DNA from 3 places in the Stenotrophomonas sp. C-A genome. Region 2 is predicted to be linked to each of the others. Evidence: predicted binding sites of a transcription regulator. Region 2 holds the regulator's gene; each other region holds the start of a gene.
What was found. Region 2 encodes FliA, which starts transcription of late flagellar genes. Its sites were predicted from a motif close to TAAAGTTTNNCNNNCNNNGGCCGATAA; they were not measured.

Region 1 (6,997 bases), 800 kb from region 2:
GTCGCAGGTGCCGGTGCAGCGCGGGTCGTTGTTGATGTTGGTGGTGGCCGGCTTCTGCTTGCCATAGAACGTGCCGGTCAGCAGCAGCGACAGCTTGTCGGTGGCCTGCCAGTCCAGCATGGTGTTGATGGTGTACTTCGGGATCACCGACAGCGGCTGGCGCGTGGTCTTGTTCTCGTTCTCGACCATGTAGGTGAAGTTGTTGCTCCACTTCAGGCGGCTGCCCTGCTCGCCCAGCAGCGGGATCACCAGGTTGCCTTCAAGCCCCTGCACGATCGCCTTGGGTGCGTTCTCCCAGCGGAAGATGCGGCCCTTGGTGTCGGCGGTCAGCCCGATCTGGGTGTAGCCGGCCTGGATCTTGTCCTTGTAGTCGTTGTGGAAGTAGGTCAACGACGCCTGCCAGCCGCTCTGCGGTGCCCACTCGATGCCCAGTTCCTTGTTCAGGCTGGTTTCCGCCTTCAGGTCCGCGTTGCCGCGCATGTAGCAGCCGGCGCCCAGGCTCGGCAGTGCATTCGGGCAGCCATTGCCACGGGTGTAATACAGATAGTCCGGATTCGACTGGTACAGGTTCGGTGCCTTGAATGCACGGGCGATACCCCCCTTCACCACCCAGTCGCTGTTGATGCGGAACTGCGCATTGAGGCTGGGGCTGGTGTTGTTGCCGAACTGGCTGTGGTGGTCGAAGCGCAGGCCCGGGGTCACGATCCAGCGCTCACCCAGGTAGATGTTGTCTTCCACGAACACGGCGGTGGTCTGCGCGTCGGACTTGCCGCGCGCGCGATCGGCCGACAGCCCAGGAATGCCGCCGCCACTGCTGCTGGACTGGCTCATCGAGTACGGGTCGGTCAGCCGGCTGTCGAGGTACTCGAAGCCCAGCGTCCAGATGTTCTCGGCACCGCCCAGCGTGGTCGGGAAACTCACTTCGCCATCCAGCTGGTAGTTGCGCAGGCGCGAGGTCGACCAGTCGGTGCCGTTGAAGCTGCCCTCCGGGCCACCGGCCAGGCCTTCGTTGATGCGCGAGTTGTTCACCGCCTCCACTGCCGCCGTTACCCGCGAGGTCACATCACCCCAGCGGCCGCGATGGGTGATCGCGCCGGTGTTGCGGTACATGCGGTTGGTCTCGGCCTGCTGCTCGGCCAAGGCCCCCAGATCGATCGGTGTCGAGGTGCCGGTGGTGCTGACCGCGCGGTCACCTGCATAGATGTTGCCCTGGCGGCTGGTGCCGGCTTCGAACTCGACCACCTGGTTGGCGGTCACGTCCCAGCGCAGCAGCGCGTTGATGTCGCGGTTCTTGACGCCCTCGCGGCCGGCCGGCGGCACCGCGTTCGGATTGGTCGCGAAGTCACGGTTGAGTTCCAGCGAATCGGCGTCGGTCTTGTTGAGATTGCCGTACAGGCGGAACGACAGGGTGTCGGTCATCGGCCCGCTCAGCTGCAGGCCGACGCGCTCGCTGCCGCCTTCGGCGCTGTGCTCGGGCACCAGGCCATACAGGTCGACCGCACCGGTCAGGTCGCCGGTCGGGCGCTTGGTGATGATGTTGACCACGCCGCCAGAAGCACCCGAGCCATAGCGTGCCGCTGCCGGTCCGCGCAGCACTTCGATGCGCTCGATCATTTCCGCTGGCACCCAGTTGGTGTCACCGCGGGTATTACGCTCGCCGCTGCGGCCCATGCGCACGGCGTCACGTGCGCCGATGCGTTTGCCATCGACCAGGATCAGGGTGTTTTCCGGCCCCATGCCACGCAGATCGATCTGGCGGTTGTTGCCGTACTGGCCGGAAGCGCTGTTGCCGGTCAGGTTGACGCCCGGCATGGTGCGCAGCAGCTCGGCGATGTCGTTGGCCGGCGGGCGCCGGGCGATGTCCTCGGCGGTGATGGTCGAGGTACCCAGTGCCTGGCGCGCGATCTGCGAGGCGGTGACGTGCACCGTGTCGATATCGGTGGCGTCGGTTTCGGCCTGGGCGGTCAGGGCGCTGCCCGCCAGCAGGGCGGCAACGGCAAGCGCCAGCGGGCGCGGCGAAAGGACAACGGCAGGAGACATGATCAGGACCTTCTGGCAGGGCTACGGGGCCTCTGGCAAAGGGCTTGAGGCAACGACGAGGGGGGAGGCGGAACGGGCTGCAGGCACCTGCAGCCCGTTCCGTGCGCGCATTCTCCCACCAATGCGAGTGATTCTCAAATGCGTTCACTCATTGCCGCAGCGGCGCCGATGTGGTTTGCGCACCGTGCAACCCTGCACCGCGCGTAAACTGGCCGGCTAACCCGCCATCAACCGTACGCCGCCGCGGCCGATACCCGTGGTTTGCCGTACGCAGTCAGAGATCGACGTGGAAACACCCCAACTGGATGAAGCCAGCCAGCCGCTGGCCGAGGCCTGGCAGCATTGCCTGCTGCAGGCCGGCCCTGCCGCCACCGCGCTGCTCAGGGCCGCTGCCACCGATGCCCCACCCGCGCTGGCCCAGCGCTTTTACGAAGTGCTGCTGCAGGACGGGCGTGCACGCCGCTTCCTGTCCCACGACCAGGTCAAGCAGCGCCTGCAGCCGGCCATGCAGCGCTGGCTGGTGCAACTGCTGACCACCGACGCCTCCGGCATCGCCACCACCGTCGCCTCGCAGCGGGTGATCGGCGACGTACACGCGCGGGTCGGCATCCCGGTCGACCTGGTCACCCGCGGTGCGCGCGTGCTCAAGCACGAGCTGTTCGTGCGCCTGCGCGACGACGCGCCCGACAGCGCGACCGCGTTCGCCGCCATCGACTGCCTCAGCGCGATCATGGACATCGCCATGGAAGGCATGACCCTGGCCTACACCCATGCGCGCGAGCGCTCCACCCGTGCCGACGCCGCCTACCGGCTGTTCTCGCTGGTACAGAACGTCGGTACGGAACGCGAGCGTCAACGCGCACTGCTGCTGGACTGGGAGAACGCCCTGCTGTACGCACTCGCCGGTCATGTGCAGGCCAGCGACAACGCCAGCCTGGCCACCTCGGAGTTCGGCCTGTGGTTCACCCACAAGGGCATCCCCAGCTTCGGCGAAAGCAGCGAAACGCAGCAGGTGGGCCAGTTGATGGCCCGCATTGACGGCCACCTGCAGCGCGCGAGCGGCGATGCGCCGGCGCAGCGACTGGCCGTGCTGCCGGCCATCCGCGAGGACCTGGCTGCCATCCGAACCCTGATGACACTGCTGTTCGAGCGCATCGGCGAACTGGATGCCGGCAGCGATGCGCTGACCAATCTGCTCAACCGTCGCTTCCTGCCTACAGTGCTGCGCCGGGAAATCGAGCTGGCCACGCGCAACCGCACACCGTTCTCGCTGCTGCTGCTCGACCTGGATCATTTCAAGGCAATCAACGACGGCCATGGCCACGATGCCGGCGACCGCGCGTTGCAGCACGTGGCCGGCCTGCTCGGCCAGCTCACGCGTGGCAGCGACTACCTGTTCCGCTATGGCGGCGAAGAATTCGTGGTGGTGCTGGTGGCCGCCAGCGAATCGCAGGCGACCGTGATCGCCGAGAGCCTGCGCCGGCAGATCGCACAGTCGCCGGTAGCGCTGGCCAATGGCCAAGTGCTGGAACTGACCGCCAGCATCGGCGTGGCCGGTCACGATGGTCATCCGGATTACGAGCGGCTGATGGCACGTGCCGACGCCGCGATGTACGAGGCCAAGCGCAGCGGCCGCAACCGCGTGGTGGTGGCCAGCGAGGCATTGCAGGAAGCCCCCGGGCGGCGTGCGTTGCAGCGGTAACGCCGCGCGGCAGGCACCAGAGTCGACTGCCAGTCGACTATCGCGCGGAGCGCTGGCTTCTCGCGCTCCGCGGCAAGAGCAGTCGACCAACGGTCGACGCTACCGACAGCCGACGCCACCGACACCAACGTCAGCCGCTGCTTTCACCGCCACCACCCGCCATGCTGCCCACCACAGCAGCGCCAGCAACGCGATGCCTGCCCCCAGCAGGCACACTGCGGGCCAGCCATGCCGCACCTGCATCCAGGGCCCCGCCGCCGCGCCTGCACCACTGCCCACCGCATAGAACAGCATGTACAAAGCCACCAGGCGCCCATGCTGTTCTGCCGGTGCACGCAGCAGCAATGCCTGGTTCGAGACATGTAGTGCCTGGCCGCCGAGGTCGAGCACGACCACACCCAGCAGCAGCAAGGACAGCGACTGCGGCAGGCCCAGCAGCGGCCACCACGCGACCAGCATCAGCAGCAGCGCGCCGAGGCTGACCCGATGTGCGAAACCGCAGTCCATCCAGTGCCCGACCCGCGCCGCCATCAACGCACCGACCACGCCAGCCAGGCCGAGCGCGCCGATGGCTGCGGTCGACCAGTGCAGTGGCGGTGCCGACAGCGGCAAGGGTGCCGCCGCCCAGAACACATTGAGGCCGGCAAACAGCAGCACCGCCAGCGGCCCGCGCTCGCGCAGCGTCCGATTCCGGCGCAGCATGCCCAGCATCGAGCCCAGCAGCTCGCGCCAGCGTGGAGGCACCGACGGCACCGGTACTGCGGGCAAGCGCCGCCACAGCAGCGCCGCCAATGCCGCCATCACCACCGCGGACAGCAGGTAGACCCTCTGCCAGCCAAAGGCCGCCGCCACCGTACCCGATACCACGCGCGCCAGCAGCAGGCCGATGAACACTCCGCCCTGCACCACGCCAACCATGCGACCGCGCTGCTCGGGCGGTGCCAGCGTGGCGGTGTAGGCGATCAGGCCCTGGGTCAGCGCCGTGCCCAGCAATCCGGCCAGCAGCATGCCCGACAACAGCCAGCTCGCCGTGCGCGACGCCGCCAGCCACAACAGGGCCAGCACCAGTGCGATCAGCTGCAGCCGCAGCAGGCGTCGCCGATCACCGCGGTCCGCCAGCGGCAGCAGGCCAAGCAACGCCAGCACGCTGCCGGCCTGGGTGGCCGCCAGCACCGCGCCGGCCACGGCCCGGTCCAGTGCAAAGGCGCGTGCAAGCTGATCCAGCAGCGGCTGAGCGTAGTAGACATTGGCAACGCTGGCGCCGGCGGCAACCGCAAGCAGGACCAGCAGCGGACGGGGAAGAGATGCGGCACTCATCTTGTAGTTGCAATTTGAAACCGGGTGCAGGCTATCGCCATTGGTTTTAAACTGCAACCACATTCGGAGATACCCAGCATGCGCACCGACAGCCCCTGTCCTGTAGCCCGCAGTGCCGACCTGCTCGGTGACCGCTGGGCGTTGCTGGTGATCCGCGACGCGTTCGACGGCATCACCCGCTTCGGTGATTTCCAGCGCAGCCTCGGCGCGGCGCGCAACATCCTCAGCGACCGCCTGCGCCGGCTGGTCGAGGCCGGCATCCTGCAGCTGCGGCCGGCCTCCGATGGATCGGCCTACCAAGAGTACGTGCTCACCGCCGCCGGCCAGGAACTGTTCCCGCTGCTGGTCGCGCTGCGCCAGTGGGGAGAGCGCCATCGCTTCGGTATGGGGGAAGCCCATTCACAGCTGATCGAATTGGCGACGCGGCGGCCGCTGCCCTACATGCAGCCGCGCGGGCGCGACGGCCAGCCGCTTCAGCCCGCCGCCACCCGCGTACGCAAACTCAAGGACGACGGGCGCGACACCTGACCCGCCCATTCGCGCACACCGACGAACGCCCGCGCCGGTTAGCATCGGTTTTTTCCGCCGCTGGATGCCGCCGATGTCGCGCTATCGCCCTTCCCTGCTGACCGCCCTGCTGTTGCCGCTGCTGGCCTGCGCCACAGCAACCACGCAGGCCCGCGAGGTTGCCGCGCCCGCCGACCACGTGCAGGCCGATGGCCCCTATGTGTTCCGCCAGGGCAACCAGTTGCAGGCCAGATGGATCTGCGACGACAAGGTCGAGTCGCACACGCTTGCCTCCGGGGCAGCAGGTACCGATATCGCCCCGCGCTGCGGCTACGAACACAGCGTGCACGTGGCTGCACCCAATGCACCTTCGATCTCCGTGCTGCCGGCCGTGCCGCGCATCGTTGCGCTGTCCGACATCCACGGCCAGTACGGGCTGCTGGTGCGCCTGCTGCGCGCCCACCAGGTCATCGACGCACAGGACCGCTGGGCGCTGGGCAAGGACACCCTGGTCATCGCCGGCGATGTGTTCGACCGTGGCCCGCAGGTGACCGAGGCGTTCTGGCTGCTGTATGGCCTGCAGCAGCAGGCGGCCGCCGCCGGTGGCGCGGTGCACTTCGTGCTCGGCAACCACGAGACCATGGTGCTGTACGACGACCTGCGCTACGTCAATCCGAAGTACCTGCGCAGTGCCCAGCTGCTGGGGCTCAGCTACCCTCAGTTGTATGGCGCCGACTCGGTGATCGGGCAGTGGCTGCGCACCCGTCCGGTGCTGCTGAAGATCGGCGACACCCTGTTCCTGCACGGCGGCATTTCGCCCGAGGCAGTACAACTGGCGCTGGACCCGGCGCGCACCAACGCGGCCTACCAGGCCACGCTCGGCCTGGCCAAGGCCGAAGTGAAGGCCGATCCGGCCACCGCACCGCTGTATGACGGCAAGACCAGCCCGATCTGGTACCGCGGCTACTTCGATGGGCGACTGGACACCGCAGGGGTGCAGGCCGTACTCGACCGCCTGCAGCTCGCGCGCATCGTGGTCGGCCACACCTCGATGCCGCACGTCAGCAGCTTCCATGGCGACCGCGTGATTGCCATCGACAGCAGCATCAAGAACGGCGAGAACGGCGAACTGCTGTTCATCGAGGATGGCAGGCTCAGCCGTGGCCTGCTGGATGGCTCGCGGGTGCCGCTGGCGCTGGGTGAGCCGGGCCTGCAGGACTGAATGGAGGGACAGCGCGACGGCACCGGGCGGTGGCGGCCCGCTCCACCTTCACCCGGTTTGCGGCTACCCTCGGCAGCCGAGAGAGGCCCACCCCGTCCATCCGGTGGGCCAGACCGTTACAGGAGCCCCCGCGCATGCGCGTTCTGATTGCTGAAGACGACCCGGACATCGCCTCCGGCCTGTGCGCCTCGCTGCGCCGCCAGGGCCAT
Region 2 (6,997 bases):
CTTGAAGATTTGCGCCGCGCGGCCGATATGCCCTGCAACCCGGAGTTGAACCATGCCGTCGCGTGAGTACGCCAAGCTGACCAAGACCTTCCCGCTGTCGGCCACCCGCAGCGAGCCGCTCGGCCCTGTGCGCACCATTGCCGTCACTGGCGGCAAGGGCGGCGTGGGCAAGACCAACGTTTCGGCCAACCTGGCCGTGGCGCTGGCTGGCATGGGCAAGCGCACGCTGCTGCTGGACGCCGACCTCGGCCTGGCCAACATCGACGTGATCCTGGGCCTGAACCCCACCTTTACCCTGGCAGACCTGGTCGCCGGCCGCTGCACGCTGGATGACGTCATCGTCGAAGGCCCGAACGGCGTGCTGGTGGTCCCGGCCGCATCTGGCCGCCGCCACATGGCCGAACTGGCCCCGGCCGAGCACGTCGGCCTGGTCAACGTATTCTCCGAGCTGGAACGCGAACTGGACATCATGGTGGTCGACACCGCCGCCGGCATCACCGATGGCGTGCTGACCTTCTGCCAGGCCGCGCAGGACACCGTGGTGGTGGTCTGTGACGAGCCGGCCTCGATCACCGACGCCTATGCGCTGATCAAGGTGCTGTCGCGCGAACGCGGCGTGGACCGCATCCAGGTGGTTGCCAACATGGTGCGCGACCCCAACGAAGGCCGCGTGCTGTACGAGAAGCTGACCCGCGTGTGCGAGAAGTTCCTTGCCGATGTCTCGCTGAACTACCTGGGCTGCGTGCCGCAGGATGACTGGCTGCGTCTGTCGGTGCAGCGCCAGCAGCCGGTGGTGAAGGCCTACCCGTCCAGCCCGGCCGCGCTGGCGATCACCGAGATTGCCCGCCGCACCGCACGCTGGCAGGCGCCGACCGAACCGCGTGGCGGCGTCGAGTTCTTCCTCGAGCGTATCCTCAAGCAGCGCGGGGTGGCCGCATGAAAGGCGCAGCCCAGTACCGGGAAGTCCAGCGCACGGCGGCCAACGAGGTCATCGCCCAGCATTCGGACCTCGTGCGGCGCATCGCCCACCACCTGGCCGCACGCCTGCCGGCGAGCGTCGAGGTCGACGACCTGATCCAGGCCGGCATGATGGGGCTGATCGAAGCCTCGCGCAGCTATGACGCCGACCAGGGTGCTTCGTTCGAGACCTACGCCTCGATCCGCATCCGCGGTTCGATGATCGATGAGATCCGCCGTGGCGACTGGGTGCCGCGCTCGGTGCACCGCCGTGCACGTGATGCCGCCGCCACCATCCGCCGCCTGGAACAGAGCAGTGGCCGTGCCGCCAGCGCCACCGAAGTGGCCGCCGCGATGGAGATGCCATTGCCCGAGTACCTGCGGCTGATGGAAGACGCTGCCCGTGGCCAGGTACTGAGCCTTGAATCGCGCATCGAGGACCAGGGCGAGCTGGACACCGTGGCCCAGGGCGGCCCAACCCCGCAGCAGGTGCTGGAGCGCGGCGAGTTCGGCCGCGAGCTGGGCAAGGCCATCGGCCACCTGCCCGAGCGCGAACAGCTGGTGCTCTCGCTGTACTACGAGCAGGAACTGAACCTGAAGGAGATCGGCGCGGTGCTCGGTGTGAGCGAGTCGCGGGTCTGCCAGATCCACGGCCAGGCGGTACTGCGCCTGCGTGGCCGGCTGAAGCTGTTCGAGGCCGCCGACGCCGGCCTCGAAGAATGAACATCCCCGAGGCGGCTGCCCCCGGCCGTCCGGAATGAACAACAAAGGAATTCTGCTTTGAACAAGAACATGCGCATCCTGATCGTCGACGACTTCTCGACCATGCGTCGAATCGTCAAGAACCTGCTGGGCGATCTGGGCTTCACCAATACCGCCGAAGCCGAGGACGGGCATGCCGCGCTGTCGCTGCTGCAGAGCCAGCCGTTCGATTTCGTGGTGACCGACTGGAACATGCCGGTGATGACCGGCATCGAGCTGCTGAAGGCGATCCGCGCCGACGCCAAGCTGAAGACGCTGCCGGTGCTGATGGTCACCGCCGAAGCCAAGCGCGAGCAGATCATCGAAGCCGCCCAGAGCGGCGTGAACGGCTACATCATCAAGCCGTTCACCGCGCAGACGCTGGAAGAGAAGCTGGGCAAGATCTTCGAACGCCTGGCGGCCAGCGCCTGATGGATACCACGGTCGACAAGAACGCCCTCGCCCTGCGCCTGCAGGAGGCCTTGGACGCGCTGGAGTCCGGTGACGAAGCCGCCTGGCGGCAACGCATCGACGGACTGGTCGCGCTGCGCACGCAGCCGATGATGAGCGGTCTTTCGCGGCTGGCCCGCGAGCTGGGACAGGCGCTGGGTGAACTGCCGACCGTGCCGAGCGAAGCCGGCGAGCTGGACGATGCCTGCGCGCGCCTGGACCACGTGGTGGCGATGACCGAACAGGCCACACACCGCACCCTGGACCTGGCCGAGGAATGCCGCAACCTGACCGAACAGCTGCGCGCCGAAGGCCTGCAGCCGGGCCAGGACGCGCAGCTCGAGCGCATCCGCCACAACCTGACCGAGATCGCCCTGACCCAGAGCTACCAGGACCTGACCGGGCAGATCATCCGTCGCGTGGTCGGCATCGTCCGCCGCGTGCACGAAGGCTTCGGCGCGCTCGGCCTGCCGCCGGAACAGCATCGCACCGACCCGGAACTGGCCGGGCCGGCACTGAAGGGACTGGACCGCCACGCGGTCTCGCAGAACGACGCCGACGACCTGTTGTCGGATCTGGGGCTGTAAGCATGAGCGCGGTATCCGACGACATCACTGCCGATTTCATCATCGAGGCACAGGAAATCCTGGATCGCCTCGGCGAACAGCTGGTGTCGCTGGAGCAGGCACCGCAGGACAGCGATCAGCTCAACGCGGTGTTCCGCGGCTATCACACGCTCAAGGGCGGCGCCGGCTTCCTCGGCGTCACCGCCATGGTGGAGCTGTGCCATGCCGCTGAAGAAGCGCTGGGCGCCGCGCGTGCCGGCCAGGCGGTGCTGCAGGCCCATCACTTCGACGCGGCCCAGCAATCGCTGGACTACCTGCAGTCGATGCTGGATGCAGTTTCCTCCGGCACCGAGCCGGGCTATGCGCCGCCGGACCTGATCGCCCAGTTCGACGTGCACGGCGGTGCCGTGGCGGCACCCGCCGCCGCAGCAGCACCCGCCGCGGGTGGCAGCGACCTGATCACCGACGACGAATTCGAGGCCCTGCTCGACCAGCTGCATGGTGGCAACGCGCCGACCGCGGTCGCACCAGCGAAGAAAGCCGACGACGGACTGATCAGCGAAGACGAGTTCGAAGCCCTGCTCGACGAGCTGCACGGTGGCGCCGCACCGGGCACCAAGCCTGTTGCCGCCGTGGCACCGGCGCCGGTTGCAGCCCCGCGCCCGGTCGCCGCACCGGCACCGGTGGCAAAGCCGGCCGCCAAGCCGTTGGCCGAGGCCGAACACACCGTACGCGTGGACACCAAGCGCCTGGACGCGATCGTCAACCTGATCGGCGAACTGGTGCTGTCACGCAATCGGCTCAAGACCCTGCGTGCACGCCTGCGCGATGAAGAGTTGGACCGCGCCGTGTCCACACTGGACATCGCCACGGCCCGCCTGCAGTCGGCGGTGATGCGTACCCGCATGCAGCCGGTGGGCAAGGTCTTCTCCCGCTTCCCCAAGGTGGCCCGCGACGTCGCCCGCTCGCTGAAGAAGGAAGTGGACCTGGAACTGATCGGCGCCGAGACCGAGCTCGACCGCAACCTGGTCGAAGCGCTGGCCGACCCGCTGGTGCACCTGGTCCGCAACGCCATCGACCATGGCGTGGAAATGCCCGACCTGCGCGAGGCGCAGGGCAAGCCGCGGATGGGCCACGTGCGGCTTTCGGCGCAGCAGGAAGGTGACTACGTCAGCATCGAGGTGCAGGACGATGGCGCCGGCATCGACCCCGAAAAGCTGCGTGCCAAGGCACGCGAGAAGGGCCTGATCGACCCGGAAGCGGCTGCGCGCCTGAGCAGCGAGGAATGCCTGCACCTGGTGTTCCTGCCCGGTTTCTCGACCAAGCAGCAGGTCACTGACATCTCCGGCCGCGGCGTCGGCATGGACGTGGTGCAGTCACGCATCCGCGAACTGAGCGGCCAGATCCAGATCCAGTCGGAGCTGGGCCGTGGCAGCCGCTTCCTGATCCGCGTGCCGCTGACCCTGGCGATCCTGCCAACCCTGCTGGTGCAGGCCGGCGAGGACGTCTACGCGCTGCCGCTGGCGCGCGTGATGGAAGTGCTGCACGCACCGCGCACGTCGCTGGGCTGGTTCGATGGCCGTGCCGTGCTCGACCGCCGCTCGCACACCCTGCCGCTGGTCGATCTGCGCCAGTGGCTGGATGTGACGCCGGCCGCCTCGCCCCTGCTGACCATCGTGGTGCTGCAGGCCGGCGAAGCGCGCTTCGGGCTGGTCGTGGACCAGGTGCGCGGGCGCGAGGAAGTGGTCATCAAGCCGCTGCCGAAAGCCCTGCGCGGCCTGCGTGGTTATGCAGGTGCAACCTTGATCGGCGATGGTCGCATGGCCCTGATCCTGGACGTGGACGGACTGCGATGACCCCCGCCGGGCGTCGCCCGGCGACCCGAAAACTGTGACTACCGTCTGTACGCGATCTACCGGTGTCTCAAGTCCCATTCATACACGCCGATACCGGAACCATGGATAGACTCAGCCTCATTGGACTCTTTCTCGCCCTGGCCTCGCTGGTCGGTGGCAGCATCCTCAAGGGCGCCGGCCTGGCGTCGTTGTGGTCGCCTGCGGCGTTCGTGATCGTCATCGTCGGCACCGTCGCCGCGATCCTGCTGCATACCTCGCCGGCGGTGTTCAAGCATGCGTTCAAGATCGTGCGCTGGGTCGTGCGCCCGCCGCACAGTGATCGCCGCCAACTGATCCAGCAGATCGTCGAGTGGAGCAACATCGCCCGCCGCCAGGGCCTGCTGGGCCTGGAGTCGCAGGTGGAAGCGCAGCAGGACCCGTTCCTGCGCAAGGGCCTGCAGCTGCTGGTCGATGGCGTTGAACCCGAATCGATGCGGCACATGCTGGAAATCGAACTGGGCAGCCAGGAGCATCAGGACCAGGCCGGCGCCAAGGTCTTTGAAGCGATGGGCATCTACGCACCGACCCTCGGCATCATCGGCGCCGTGCTCGGCCTGATCGCGGTGATGAAGAACCTGGCCGACCCGAGCAAGCTCGGCCACGGCATCGCCGCAGCGTTCACCGCCACCATCTACGGCATCGCCTCGGCCAACCTGCTGTTCCTGCCGGTGGCCGCCAAGCTCAAGAGTGTGATCTCGCACAACACCCGCGACCGCGAAATGGTCATCGAAGGCCTGATCTCGATCGCCCAGGGCGAGAACCCGCGCAACATCGAAACCAACCTTTCCGGCTTCCTGCACTGACATGGCCCGCCGCAAGCACCACGAAGAGCACGCCAACCATGAAGCATGGGCGATCCCCTATGCCGACCTGATGACGCTGCTGCTGGCCTTCTTCGTGGTCATGTATGCGATTTCCTCGGTCAACGAGGGCAAGTATCGGATCATGGCCGACGCGCTGACCGATGCCTTCGGTGGCGCACCGCGCACCATCAATCCGGTGCAGGTGGGTAACAAGCAGGTGCAGGGTGGCGGCTGGGACAGCCCCTCGGTGATCAAGTCCGGCACCAAGATCGGGCCCTCGGCGCCTGCGCCCTCGCACGACCCGACCCTGCTGCCATCGATGGCCTCGCAGATGCGCATGCCGGTGTCGGTGCACAACCAGGAGCAGATCGCGCGGGCCGAGCGCCAGCTCAACAGCATCGCCGACCGCCTTACCGCTGCACTGGCGCCGTTGATCGACCGCGGCATGATCAGCGTGCGCCGCACCGAGCTGTGGATCGAAGTCGAGATCAACAGCGACATCCTGTTCCCCACCGGCTCGGCCGCGCTGGACGTGCATGCACGGCAGACCCTGGCCAGCCTGGCCGAGGTGCTGCGTGACGTGCCCAACAGCGTGCGCGTGGAAGGGCACACCGACAATGTACCGATTGCTACCGCCACCTTCCCTTCAAACTGGGAACTGTCGGCCGGCCGCGCGGCCAGCGTGGTGCACCTGTTCGCCGACCAGGGCGTGCAACCGTCGCGGCTGGCGATGGTCGGCTACGGCCAGTTCCGCCCGCGCGAAGAGAACGACAGCGCGCAGGGCCGCAACCGCAACCGTCGGGTGATGGTCATCATCCTGGCCGACACCTCGCATTCGGTGGACCCGCTCGGCCAGCGCCTGAACGCAGCCACCGGCGCCACCCAAAGCACCGACACCGAGCAAGCCGCGGCAACTCCGGCTACCGCCCCCACCTCCCCCATCGCACCGGTGAAGTTGCCGCCGGTGCCGGCTGGCAGCCGCGTCGGCGCCGCCGTTCCCCCGGCAATGAAGGAGTAAACCGATGCGCATCTGGGCAGTCGCCAACCAGAAGGGCGGAGTCGGCAAGACCACCACCACCCTCGCCCTCGGCCGCGGCCTGGCCGCGCTTGGCCATCGCGTGCTGCTGATCGATCTCGATCCGCATGCCTCGCTCAGCCGCGCCTTCGGCGTGCCGGTGGATCCGCCGCCGGCCGGCGTGCTGGAACTGTTCGGCGCCCCGCCGGCCGATCTTTCCAGCCTGTGCCATGCCAGCAGCATCCACGGTCTGGACTATGTCTGTGCACAATCCGCGCTGGCCACATTGGAACGCCGCAGCGCCAACCAGCCCGGCCTCGGCCTGGCCCTGCAGAACGCGCTTGGCCGCCATCAGGGACAGCACGACTACATCCTGCTGGACTGCGCACCCACCCTCGGCCTGTTGATGATCAACGCACTGGCCGCGGCCGACCGCCTGATCATTCCCACCCAGGCCGAGCCGCTGGCTCTGCATGGCCTGGATGGGATGGTCCGCACCGGCGAGATGGTCGAGCGCTCGCGCCGTCGCCCGCTGCCGATCTCGATCCTGCCCACCCTGTTCGACCGCCG
Region 3 (6,997 bases), 1.9 Mb from region 2:
TGGTGAAGTAGCAATCGGGTGAGAAGCCGGCGGGTGCTGCGGCTTCCCGATCGCCATGCACGACCAGTGCATCCAGCCGTTCGCTGGCCATGATGTCACGGGCAAGGGCCCAGCGGCGGTCACGTTCCGCCAGGGTGAGCGGTGCGGGCGGTGTACGCATGAGGGGTGCTCCAGGGGGAAGGAGCGCGCAGGCTCGATCACGCAGATGAATGAATCAACCGCTTGAATCGACTTTGCATGGGCATTGCTGCGGGAGCAGTGGAAGTCGGCGCCTGCGCAGCGCTGCAGGTGATCGTGGCGTGCTGGCCGCTGTTGATAGGATGAGTGACAACGCCACTCGCCTGGCCACGACAGGGACGTAGAAGATGAACAGGATTGGATTGATCGCCTTGCTGGCGTGTGCCGGCTCCGTCCATGCAGCCAGCCCCCTGTTGTCCGGCAGCTTCGTCCACGTCGGCTATTCGGCCAGCGATGAACAACTGCCGGCCGCGCAGCTGCCGCTGTTCCTGGATGAGCTGCAGGACCTGGGCAACGACACGATCATCCTCGGCCAGACCCGTGCCACCCGGGCCGGCGTGGGTTGTGCCAGCGGCGAGCAGGATTTCGAATGGATTGCCGGCTTCCCCGGCAAGCTTGGCACGGTGCTCGATGCAGCGGCGGCGCGCGGCATGAAGGTCGTGGTCGGCACCACCTACAGCTCGGGGCAGTGCGCCACCTTCTGGCAGGGCCGCAACGCAACGGCAGTCGCGCAGGATGCCGCGCAGTCGCTGGCCCAGCTGGGCCAGCAGTACGGATCGCATCCGGCGTTCGCAGGCTGGTACATCACCGACGAGCCGGCCCAGGTGCCGGCTGAGCGCGCGTCCTTCTACCGCGCGGTCGTGGCTGCGCTCAAGAGCAGCACGCCTTCCCGGCCGGTGATGGTGGCACCTTACCTGGCGTCATCCAGCGTGGATCCGGCCAGCGTGGGCCGGGCTGCTGCACAGTTCCGTACGGCCACCGGCGTGGACGTGCAGATCTGGCAGGACGGTATCGGTGCGGCCTCGCATGCTCGATTGTTCCAGTGGGATCGCGCGGGTCATTCCACCGAGGCGTACTACGAGGCGCTGTCGGCGGCGCTGGGTGCCAGCGGCCTGTGGGCCGACATAGAACTGTTCAACCATGGCAGCCCCTTGTTCCTGGACACCGGCAACGGGCTGTCCGGTGCCTATCGCCCGGCCTCGGTACAGCGCATCAACCAGCAGTTGTGGAGTGCGCGCTCGGCCGGCAAGCGCGTTGCCTGGCTCAACCAGTACCACATGTCCGAGGTCGTCGGTCCCGGCCAGGGCTATGGCGAATCGCCGCGGCTGATGAACACCTATCGCGGGTTGTATGGCCTCGGTGCGTCCTACAGTGTCGATCCGGTGCAGACCACCTACAGCTACAGCGTGGCGCCGGATGCGAACTATCCGGACAGCAGCGGTCACGAGCTGTTCGATCGCCGCGTGGGAGATCCGCGCAATCCGATGGATGCCGGCTGGGTGGGCGTGCACGGCAACGTCAGCATCACCATCGACCTGGGCCAGCGCCGGCGGGTGGACTGGATCGGCCTGCATACGATGACCCGCCCGGCGTGGGGCATCGTCACGCCGACGTCGGTGGAGGTGATGTGCGCTGAGCCGGGAACTGCCGCAACCAGCATCGGCGTGCTGTCGGCACCATTCACCCAGGCCGGGCTGAGCGGTTCGACCGAAGAGGAGTACGTGGTGGGCAATGGAGCGCCGCTGGCCGCGCAGTGCCGCACGCTGGAGCTGCGGTTGGCCAATGGCAGCTGGACCTTCCTCAGCGAGATCGAGATCGCGGCCGAGCAGTAACGACCTCAGTGTTGACGTGCGTCGTGCAGTCGCTGTGCGAACGGCCGCTGCTCAAGCGCCTGCAGTGCGTCGCGCAGCACCTGCTCCAACGGTTGTCCAAGATCGGCATCGAGGCTGCGCGCCGCGCGTGCCGTGGCCTGCCACTGCGCCTGCAGCGCCGGCAGCGCCTGCAGTGCGCGCGGGCTCAATTGCAGGATGCGCTCACGGCTGTCTTCACCGACCGCAGCGTGCAGCCAGCCGTCGCGCACCATTGCTGAAACCGTCTGGCTGAGTGCCGAATGGCTGAGCCCGCAGGCCAGTGCGAGGTCCTTGATGCGGCAGGGGCCTTGCGCCATCAGCGTGCGCAGCACCGGGGTGTAGCGCGGGCGGTAGTCCAGTTTCAGGTCGCGGTAGGCCTGTTCGACCGCCGGGTCGAGCTGGTCGAGCAGGGCCCGCAGCAGCGTTCCCAGGGTGGCGTGTTGGAGATCCATGCTGGCGATGATATATAAGCACTTACATATCATCAACATGGGGTGCGGTCATGGCGGTTTCGTGGATGCTGGGCGCGCTGCTGGCGGCGTCCTGCCCGGTCCAGGACGCGGTGCTGCAGGCGGCGGCCACGGCGATACAGGCGCAGTACCTGGACGTGGCCGAAGGCGCGCGCATTGCCGAGGCAGTGCGCGGCTGGTCCGCCCAGCAGCGCTATGCGGACAGCTGCGCGGACCCGAAGGCGTTCAGCGCACGCCTGAACCAGGATCTGGACGTGTTCGATGGCCACTTCCATGTCGAGCGCGTGGATGCCAGCGCCGGCCAGGACGACTGGCTGATGGCCTGGCGCGCGGATGCACGCAGCAATGGCGCGGGCGTGCGCGAGGTGCGGGTGCTGGAAGGCAACATCGGCTACCTGCGCCTGAGCACCTTCTATCCGCTCGATCTGGCCCGGCCGAAGCTGGCCGCGGCCTTCACCCTGCTGGCCGACACCGATGGGCTGGTGCTCGATCTGCGCCAGAACGGTGGTGGTGATGACGGCAGTGCGGACCTGCTGGTGCGGACCCTGCTGGCGGCGGAGATCACCCAGGTGCAGTCACTGCAACAACGTGGCCAACGCAGTCCGGTACCGTTGCCACCGGCGAGCCTGGGGCTGTACCTGAAGCCGCTGGTGGTGCTGATCGACCGCCGCACCGGCTCGGCCGCCGAATTCGTCGCGTACTCGCTGCAGGCGCAGGGGCGGGCACGTGTCGTTGGGAGTCGAAGTGGCGGCGCGGCACATATGTTCGATGATCCTGTGCTGCTGCCGGAGGGCTATCAGATCAGCATTCCCGACCGGCAGCCGATCAACCTTCGTACCGGAACCAACTGGGAACGTACCGGGGTCACGCCTGATGCGGCAGGCGGTGACGATCCGCTGTTCGTCGCCCGGAAGCTGCTGGCCCGATCGGCATCGCCAAAATGAACGCACAATTGCAACCGCACCCTATCGCAGACGACATGCAGCGTGCCTAGAATCGAAGCATCCCGGTAGTTCCCGGGCGCTTCGAGTGAATGGACTCAATGAAGATTCTGTTGACCGGCAGTTCCGGGCGGATCGGGCGTGCGATCTTCGGCGCGCTGGCGGCGGCCCACGAAGTGGTGGGGCTGGATCGCAGCCCATTTGCCACCACCCGCATCATTGCCGATGTCACCGATCGTCAGGCCGTGACGCGGGCGGTGCAGGGGGTCGATGCGGTGATCCATACCGCCGCCCTGCACGCACCTCATGTCGGCCTGGTGCCGGATGCGGTATTCCAGCAGATCAATGTGGAGGCGACCGCACACCTGTTGCAGGCTGCCCGCGAGGCCGGTGCACGTCGCTTCGTGCTGACCAGCACCACGGCGCTGTATGGCCATGCGGTAGTGGCGGGCGGATGCCGCTGGATCGATGAAGATACCGAGCCGTTGCCGCGCACGATCTACCATCGCAGCAAGCTGCAGGCAGAGGCGTTGGCCGAAGCCGCCGTGGCACCGGGCTTCAGCGTGCGCGTGCTGCGCATGGCCCGCTGCTTCCCCGAGCCACCGGAGCGGATGGCGATGTTCCGCCTGCACCGCGGCATCGACGCGCGCGACGTGGCCAGTGCACATGCCGCGCTGCTGCACGATGAGGGCGCTGCCTTCGCACGCTACATCGCCTGCGCACCGACACCGTTCCTGCGCGAGGATTGCCTGGAACTGGCGACCCAGCCCCGCCGGGTACTGGCCCGCCGCGCCCCGCAGCTGCTGGCCGAGTTCGAGCGCCGCGGCTGGCCGCTGCCGTTGAGCATCGACCGCGTCTACGACAGTGCACTGATGCGCAGCACACTGGGCTGGCAGCCGCGCTTCGGCCCGGACGACGTGCTGCAGCAGTACGCGGCTGGCAGCATCGAGGTGCTGCCTCGGGCGCAGTGGATCAAGGATCGGGTTGCCGAATAGGACGGAACGGGGCGGGTTCCTGACCCGACCCTGAGCAGGTTCAGGAATGTGCAGGCGGAGCGCCTCAACCTCGTTCGCAGGCGGCCGCTAACCCGGTGCGCTTCCAGCGCCGGGCGGGTCCCGGCGGCCGGTGGCCTGCGCGACGGATCGCGCACCTGCGCGGTGCCCTCGCGGTGCCGGTCGTCCTGAACTGCCTTGCGGACCCTTCCATGCCTTCTCCCCGTTCCGCCGCTGCCCGCCGCCCGGGCAGCATCGCCCACAAGCTGATGCTGGGCACCGCTGTGATCGCGCTGCTGTGCTTCGGCCTGACCGCGCTCCTGATCTACCGCCAGGCCAGCGCCAGCCTGATCGATGCCTCGCGCCAGACCATGGCCAGCGAGGCCACCGCCGAAGCCCGCCAGGTCGCGGCCGATCTGGGCACCGCCTTTGCAAGCAACGACGCCATGGTCGAGGCCGTGCTCGCCCAGCGTGCGCGGGGTGACGCGCCTGATCGCGCCAGCCTGGCGGCCGTGCTGGGCGAGCAGCTGCGCAGCCATCCCGAATGGCTGGGCAAGAGCACCATGTGGGAAGCCAACGCCTTCGACGGCAAGGATGCCGAGTTCGCCAATACCGAGATGCACGATGCCAGCGGCCGCTACATGAGCTACTGGGCCTGGCATGACGGCAAGCCGCAGCAGTCGACCATGACCGACTACACCGAAGCCGCTGACGGCTCGGCCGACTGGTACGTGGTGCCCAGCCGCGACAAGCTGCCCAAGGTCAGTGAACCTTATGCCTACGACATCGCCGGCCAGCAGGTGCTGATGAGTACGCTGAGCACTCCGATCATCGAGAACGGCACGTTCCTCGGTGTATTCACCGTCGATTTCTCGCTGGCGGCGCTGCAGAAGCACCTGGCCACGCTGAAGCCGATGGGCGCCGGGCGCGTCGAACTGCTCTCGCCGAACGGCGTGGTGCTGGCCTCGGCGAACGCCGCCGAGATCGGCAAGCCGCGCAACGACGCATTGACCCGCAGCATGCTGGCCGACATCGCCGCCGACCGCCGGTTCGAAGCCTTCACTCCGGATGCGGCAGGCAACGTGCGCGTGTACGTGCCGCTGCGCGTGGGCGATGCGCCGCAGCGCTTCGCGCTGGGCGTGGTGATGCCACACGCGGTGATCGTGGCCGAGGCGCGCCAGCTGCTGTGGTTGACCCTGCTGGTTGGCGTGGTGGCCGCGCTGACACTGAGTGCCGGTGTCTATGTGCTGCTGCGCCGGTTGGCGATCCGCCCACTGGCCGAAGCCGTGCGCGTGGCCGGCGACGTCGCCGCAGGCAAGCTGGACAGCACCCTGCCGGCACGCAGCAACGACGAAGTGGGCCGCCTGCTGGATGCGATGCAGGGCATGCGGGGTCAGCTGCAGTCGGTGATGGCGGCGCAGGCGGAGATGGCGCGTCGCCATGACGCCGGCGAAATCAGCTACCGCATGGACGCCGCGGCGTTCCCGGGCGAATACGGCCGGATGGTGGCCGACAGCAACCAGCTGGTGGCCTCCAGCAACGCCGTCACCCAGCGCCTGGTCGACGTGATGCAGCGTTATGCGGTGGGTGACCTGAGCGTGGACATGGAAGCGCTGCCGGGCGAGAAGGCGGTGTTCACCGCTGCGATGGCCACCACCAAGAGCAACCTGGCGGCGATCAACGATCAGATCCAGCAGCTGGCCGCCGCCGCCGCCGCCGGCGATTTCGCGGTGCGCGGCGACACGCTGCGCTTCGACCACGACTTCCGCCGCATGGTGGAAACCCTCAATACCATGATGCAGGTCAGCGACCACAACCTGGCCGAGCTGTCGACGCTGCTGCGCGCGATCGCCGCAGGCGATCTCAGCGCGCGCATGCAGGGCGACTTCCACGGTGTGTTCGCGGTGATGCGCGACGATGCCAACAGCACCGTGCAGCAGCTGACCCAGATCGTCGGCCAGATCCAGCAGTCGGCGGCCAGCATCCGCCTGGCGGCGGGTGAGATTGCCGCGGGCAACAGTGACCTGTCGCGCCGTACCGAGCAGCAGGCAGCGAACCTGGAAGAGACCGCGGCCTCGATGGAGGAGCTGACCTCCACGGTGCGCCAGAATGCCGATCACGCGCTGCAGGCCAACACCCTGGCCGGCTCCGCAGCGGGTGTGGCCAGCGAAGGCGGGCAGGTGGTCAGCCAGGTGGTGCAGACCATGGAGCAGATCGAGGCCTCGTCGCAGCGCATTGCGGAGATCATTTCGGTGATCGACGGCATCGCGTTCCAGACCAATATCCTGGCGTTGAACGCGGCGGTGGAAGCGGCGCGTGCCGGCGAACAGGGCCGTGGATTCGCCGTGGTCGCCAGCGAAGTGCGCGCGCTGGCCCAGCGCTCGGCGGGCGCGGCGAAGGAGATCAAGGAACTGATCGACGCCTCGGTTGCGCAGGTCGGTGCCGGTGCGCAGCTGGTGCACGGCGCGGGCCGCACCATGCAGGAAATCGTCGGCCAGGTCGGTCGAGTGAACGAGATCATGGCCGAGATCTCGGCGGCCTCCCGCGAGCAGTCGGCGGGTATCGAGCAGGTCAACCAGACCGTGGTGCAGATGGACGAGACCACCCAGCAGAACGCCGCGCTGGTGGAGGAAGCCAGTGCCGCCGCGCGTGCGATGGAAGAACAGGCCGAGCAGCTGGCGGTGGCGGTCTCGCGCTTCCGTCTGCACGCCGAACCGGCAGCCGTG

Region 1: a site for FliA is predicted at 2,268-2,294, ahead of ACW5IY_RS06810 (GGDEF domain-containing protein). Genes of this name have one in related genera too.
Region 3: a site for FliA is predicted at 4,339-4,365, ahead of ACW5IY_RS19090 (methyl-accepting chemotaxis protein). Genes of this name have one in related genera too.

Annotation. Positions count from the first base shown of each region.
Region 1 is NZ_CM132916.1:1,426,195-1,433,191, reverse strand. Features, by position in the region: gene ACW5IY_RS06815 (TonB-dependent siderophore receptor) at 1-2,040, opposite strand, end outside; gene ACW5IY_RS06810 (GGDEF domain-containing protein) at 2,327-3,742, shown strand; gene ACW5IY_RS06805 (MFS transporter) at 3,842-5,059, opposite strand; gene ACW5IY_RS06800 (winged helix-turn-helix transcriptional regulator) at 5,138-5,587, shown strand; gene ACW5IY_RS06795 (metallophosphoesterase) at 5,661-6,788, shown strand; gene ACW5IY_RS06790 (response regulator) at 6,923-6,997, shown strand, end outside.
Region 2 is NZ_CM132916.1:2,222,181-2,229,177, reverse strand. Features, by position in the region: gene flhF (flagellar biosynthesis protein FlhF) at 1-66, shown strand, start outside; gene ACW5IY_RS10535 (MinD/ParA family ATP-binding protein) at 53-940, shown strand; gene ACW5IY_RS10530 (RNA polymerase sigma factor FliA) at 937-1,680, shown strand; gene cheY (chemotaxis response regulator CheY) at 1,738-2,130, shown strand; gene ACW5IY_RS10520 (protein phosphatase CheZ) at 2,130-2,735, shown strand; gene ACW5IY_RS10515 (chemotaxis protein CheA) at 2,738-4,570, shown strand; gene ACW5IY_RS10510 (flagellar motor protein) at 4,672-5,412, shown strand; gene motD (flagellar motor protein MotD) at 5,414-6,430, shown strand; gene ACW5IY_RS10500 (ParA family protein) at 6,435-6,997, shown strand, end outside.
Region 3 is NZ_CM132916.1:4,115,415-4,122,411, reverse strand. Features, by position in the region: gene ACW5IY_RS19115 (M24 family metallopeptidase) at 1-160, opposite strand, end outside; gene ACW5IY_RS19110 (DUF4434 domain-containing protein) at 366-1,850, shown strand; gene ACW5IY_RS19105 (MarR family winged helix-turn-helix transcriptional regulator) at 1,856-2,320, opposite strand; gene ACW5IY_RS19100 (S41 family peptidase) at 2,371-3,282, shown strand; gene ACW5IY_RS19095 (NAD-dependent epimerase/dehydratase family protein) at 3,381-4,274, shown strand; gene ACW5IY_RS19090 (methyl-accepting chemotaxis protein) at 4,484-6,997, shown strand, end outside.